2 regions of the Pseudoalteromonas sp. B62 genome follow, and region 2 is predicted to be linked to the other one. Evidence: predicted binding sites of a transcription regulator. Region 2 holds the regulator's gene; the other holds the start of a gene.
What was found. The regulator FliA, encoded in region 2, starts transcription of late flagellar genes. The targets are predictions, from matches to a motif close to CTAAAGNTNNNNNNNNNNNNGCCGATA.
Positions count from the first base shown of each region.

Region 1: the regulator FliA is predicted to act here: its motif matches at 991-1,017, upstream of pomA (flagellar motor protein PomA).

Region 1 covers NZ_JARLVB010000002.1:1,847,202-1,849,682, reverse strand. The annotation lists gene P4S71_RS12800 (flagellar motor protein MotB) at 1-160, opposite strand, end outside; gene pomA (flagellar motor protein PomA) at 163-930, opposite strand; gene P4S71_RS12790 (exodeoxyribonuclease VII small subunit) at 1,252-1,494, shown strand; gene ispA ((2E,6E)-farnesyl diphosphate synthase) at 1,497-2,384, shown strand.
Region 2 covers NZ_JARLVB010000002.1:2,053,303-2,055,783, forward strand. The annotation lists gene P4S71_RS13745 (MinD/ParA family ATP-binding protein) at 1-804, shown strand, start outside; gene P4S71_RS13750 (RNA polymerase sigma factor FliA) at 831-1,541, shown strand; gene cheY (chemotaxis response regulator CheY) at 1,582-1,965, shown strand; gene P4S71_RS13760 (protein phosphatase CheZ) at 1,983-2,481, shown strand, end outside.

The DNA.
Region 1 (2,481 bases), 210 kb from region 2:
ACTTCATAGAGCCCGCAATTTGTTTAAACTTAAGTACATCCATTTCTGAAAACGCAAGCAAGAGTACAAAAAAGCACATCAGTAAAGACATTAAGTCGGCAAAGGTTCCCATCCAAGCAGGTAAACCAGGAGGTGGACATTTACACTCTTGCTCAGACATGGTTACTCCTCAGTATCAACTTTACGTTTTGATTCAGCTAAGTAGTTCTTCAAAATACCTTCAATCACTTTTGGATTTTGACCATCTTGGATACCTAAAACTGCATCTAAAATCAAACGTTGATTCATCGCCTCTTCGTCTTTACGAAGTTCCAATTTAACTTGAATAGGGATAGCCACTACGTTTGCTAAAAAGGCACCGTATAAGGTAGTTAATAGTGCAACAGCCATTGAAGGACCAATTGATTTTGGATCGTCCATATTCGATAACATAGCAACTAAACCAATAAGCGTACCAATCATACCCATTGCAGGAGCAATATCGGCCATCGCTTTAAATAAGCCTGCGCCCATTTCATGTCGTGTTGAAGTTAAAGTGATATCTTTTTGTAAGGTCGCTCTAACAACGTCAGCATCGTGACCATCAACTAGCATATCTACACCTTTACGCATAAATTGATTTGGTATTTCAGCTTCCTCAAGCGCCAGAAAACCGCCCTTTCGAGCTGAATCTGCAAGTTCAACCGCTTTTTCAATTAACTCTTCCGGCGATTCAATTTTAAACATAAAAGCTTTAGCGGCAACTTTACCTATCCCAAAAAATTGTCCCATGGTGTAATTAGATAAAACTATAAATATAGAGCCACCAAATACAATTACCACTGAAGGGGTATTGTAAAACATGGCCATTTCACCACTACTACTCATAAACATGGACATGACAATTAAGCCAATTGCGCCAAGGATCCCTATTATGGTTGCTAAATCCACATTACCTCCAGAGGTTTCATGCACTAAGGCCTTATTGTAAAACTTTTATTATTAACTGCTTATCGGCAACATGCTAAATTGCTTGAGTCATATATGAAAATAAACATAAAAAACAATTTCAGGATTATTTTTAAACAAAGTTACAATGTTAATATAACGATTAATCATTTAAATGATATCAGTATGACCGTAATTAAGGCTTTATTAATCCACATAAAGTAACATTTAGCCGTAATAGAAGAAAAAACATATCATTCTTTGACCTAGTTTAGCATTCCCCCTAAAATTGGCTCCTAAATTTATCAAGTAAGCTGAAATAAGATGGCGACTAAAAAACCTGAAAACTTAAGTTTCGAACAAGCACTAGAAGAATTATCAATAATTGTTAGTGATATGGAACAAGGTGATTTATCGCTTGAGCAGTCATTGAAGCAGTTTGAACGCGGTATTGCTCTAGCTAACGCTTCATCTGGTAAACTCAAGCAAGCAGAACAAAAGGTATCTATTTTAATGGGTAATGGCGATAAATCAGTACTTACAAACTTTGATAATGATATGGAATAGCGGTGAGCATTAAAGAACATATTGAGCGTGCTCAAATAGACGTTGCATCAGCACTAAACCTTTATTTTGAACAAGCACTTGATAGTGATAGAGCAATAAAAGAAGCAACTCATTACAGTTTGTTTAATGGTGGAAAAAGGCTGCGCCCATTTTTAGTCTACGCAACAGGCAAAATATTAGGGGCAGACAAAAAAGATTTAGATATATTAGCAGCAGCTATTGAATGCATACACAGTTACTCGCTAATACATGATGACTTACCTGCTATGGATGACGACGATCTGCGTCGTGGTCGACCAACTTGTCATATAGTTTATGGTGAAGCCCAAGCAATTTTAGCCGGCGATGCTCTTCAAACTTTAGCTTTTGAACTAATTGCTAAACATAGTTTTAACTGCTCAGCTCAAACACAGGTAAAAATGATAGCGACACTCGCCCACGCATCAGGCCTTGAAGGAATGGTTTCAGGTCAAGGTTTAGATATTGCAGCCACTGATAAAATAATTACAGTACAAGAACTTGAGCGAATACATAAGCTAAAAACTGGCGCACTTATTAATTGCGCAATTACACTTGGTGCACTGTGCAGCGAAAATGTTGATGAACAAACCTTAGAAAACTTAAGCGTTTTTGGGTATGCTATAGGGCTTGCATTTCAAGTACACGACGACATTTTAGATGTTGAAGGCGATACGGTTACTTTAGGTAAACCACAAGGCTCCGATATTGCCGCGAATAAAGCGACATACCCTGCGTTATTAGGTATGCTAGGCGCTAAAGAAAAGGCACAAAACTTAATACAACAAGCCCATGAAGCGTTGGCAAATATAGATGCAGACACCACACTTCTTGCATCGCTGGCAAATTACCTAATTGAGCGTGACCACTAATTATTACTCATACGTATTGCAATTAACACTGACATTATTACTCAACATTAATTATTCGTAAAAGCTTTGGATTAATTAATGTTAGCGAAGGATATAT
Region 2 (2,481 bases):
AACAACGGCGTAAAAGTTATCGCTGTTACTGGTGGCAAGGGTGGTGTAGGTAAAACAAATGTTTCACTTAACACGGCAATAGCATTAGGCCAGCAAGGTAATCGAGTTTTAGTACTTGATGCCGACTTAGGTCTAGCGAACTGTGATGTGATGCTCGGATTACGGGTTGAACGTAATTTATCACATGTACTTTCTGGTGAGTGTGAACTCGATGAGATTTTAGTTGAAGGTCCTGCAGGAATTAAAATTGTACCAGCGACCTCTGGTTCTCAGAGTATGGTGGAATTATCACCGTCTGAACATGCAGGCCTTATACGCGCTTTTAGCGAATTAAATACCGAATTTGATATCTTAATTGTAGATACCGCTGCGGGTATTTCAGATATGGTACTGAGTTTTTCTCGTGCTGCTCAAGATGTAATGGTTGTAGTGTGCGACGAACCGACTTCAATCACAGATGCTTATGCACTTATTAAAGTGTTAAGTCGTGAGCATGGGGTGTATAAATTCAAAATTGTAGCTAATATGGTTCGTAGTATGCGTGAAGGTCATGAGTTATTTGCAAAACTTTCAAAAGTAACGGACCGATTTTTAGATGTGTCAATGGAGTTGGTTGCAACAATCCCTTATGACGAAAATATGCGTAAGGCAACTCGCCGTCAAAAAGTGATTGTAGAACTTTTTCCTAGTTCTCCTGCTTCAGTTGCCTTTAAAGCACTGGCGACAAGAGCAGTGAAATGGCCTATACCTAACCAACCTTCAGGACATTTAGAATTTTTTATTGAGAAGCTAGTTAACGGCTAATTATGACAACATTGGTAAATAGAGCTATGGGATATCAATCAACACAAAATTTAAATGTGATTGTTGAAAAACATGCATCGCTAGTCAAAAAAGTGGCATGCCATTTAATTGCTCGTTTGCCTCCAAGTGTCCAACTCGATGACCTAATTCAGTCGGGTATGATAGGCCTAATTGAAGCATCAAAAAACTTTGATGCAACCAAAGGCGCAAGTTTTGAAACGTTCGCGGGAATACGAATTCGCGGTGCCATGCTTGATGAAATGCGCCGTGGTGACTGGGCTCCTCGGTCGGTTCATAGAAAAAGCCGTCTTGTAGCCGAGACGATTGCTGGATTAGAAAGTAGCTTAAATCGTGAACCAACCGATATAGAAGTTGCTGAAAAACTTGAAATTTCGTTAAATGAGTACCATCATATTTTAAACGATGTAAACACAAGTAAAGTGTTAGGCATCGAAGACCTCGGGGTCGATGAAGATGTTATTACCACGGCGGGCCAAGATTTAACGCTAGACAAACCGTTTAATAACGTTAAAAATGAACGATTTAATGAATCATTATTAAATGCTATCAAGTCATTACCAGAGCGAGACGCAATGGTACTTTCTTTGTACTATAACGATGAAATGAATTTAAAAGAAATTGGACATATACTCGATGTAAGTGAATCGCGTGTAAGTCAGATACATGGTCAGGCGATGATTAAGCTAAAAGCAAAAATCAATGACTGGATAAACTAGTAGTAAGTAAATACAGGTTAAGACCTCACTGGAGGATGTTTTGGATAAAAACATGAAAATTCTTGTTGTTGATGATTTTTCGACAATGAGACGTATTATTAAAAATCTATTGCGCGACTTAGGCTTTACCAACGTCCAAGAAGCGGATGACGGCTCTACAGCCTTACCCATGTTACAAAATCAAGTTTTTGATTTTGTGGTAACAGATTGGAACATGCCAGGAATGCAAGGTATTGATCTTTTGAGAGCGATAAGGGCTGACGATAAATTAAAACACCTTCCTGTTTTAATGGTGACAGCTGAAGCTAAAAAAGAACAAATAATAGCAGCGGCTCAAGCTGGTGTTAATGGCTATATTGTAAAACCATTTACAGCTGGCACATTAAAAACTAAATTAGAAAAAGTGTTCGAACGCTTAGGTTAATAATAGGGGAAAGGCTTATGCCAGCACCTGCTGCGCCTCGGATAACGTTAGAACAAGCTCGTCAGCTCGTCACTTTTTTAGAAAATGGCGAACATGATAAAGCTGATCAACTAATTTTAGATACTGCATCTAAAGAGCAGTCAGAAATATTTGACGAAGTGGGAAAGTTGACGCGTCAACTACATGAAGCTTTAAAAGGCTTTGAGCTAGACACGCGCCTAACAGATCTCACTAAAGACGCTATACCTGATGCTAAAAAACGGCTTAATTATGTCATTGAGATGACAGAAAATGCTGCAAATAAAACCATGGATGCGGTTGAGGCGAGTTTACCGATAGCACAACAGTTAGCGGATGAAATATCCCATATCAAACCGACATGGGACCGTCTAATGAGTCGTGAAATTGAACTCGGTGAATTTAAAGTACTGTGCCACAGCATTGATAAATTCATGAGCAGTTCTCATCATAAAACTGATGAGTTACAAAGCTTCATGACTAACATATTAATGGCCC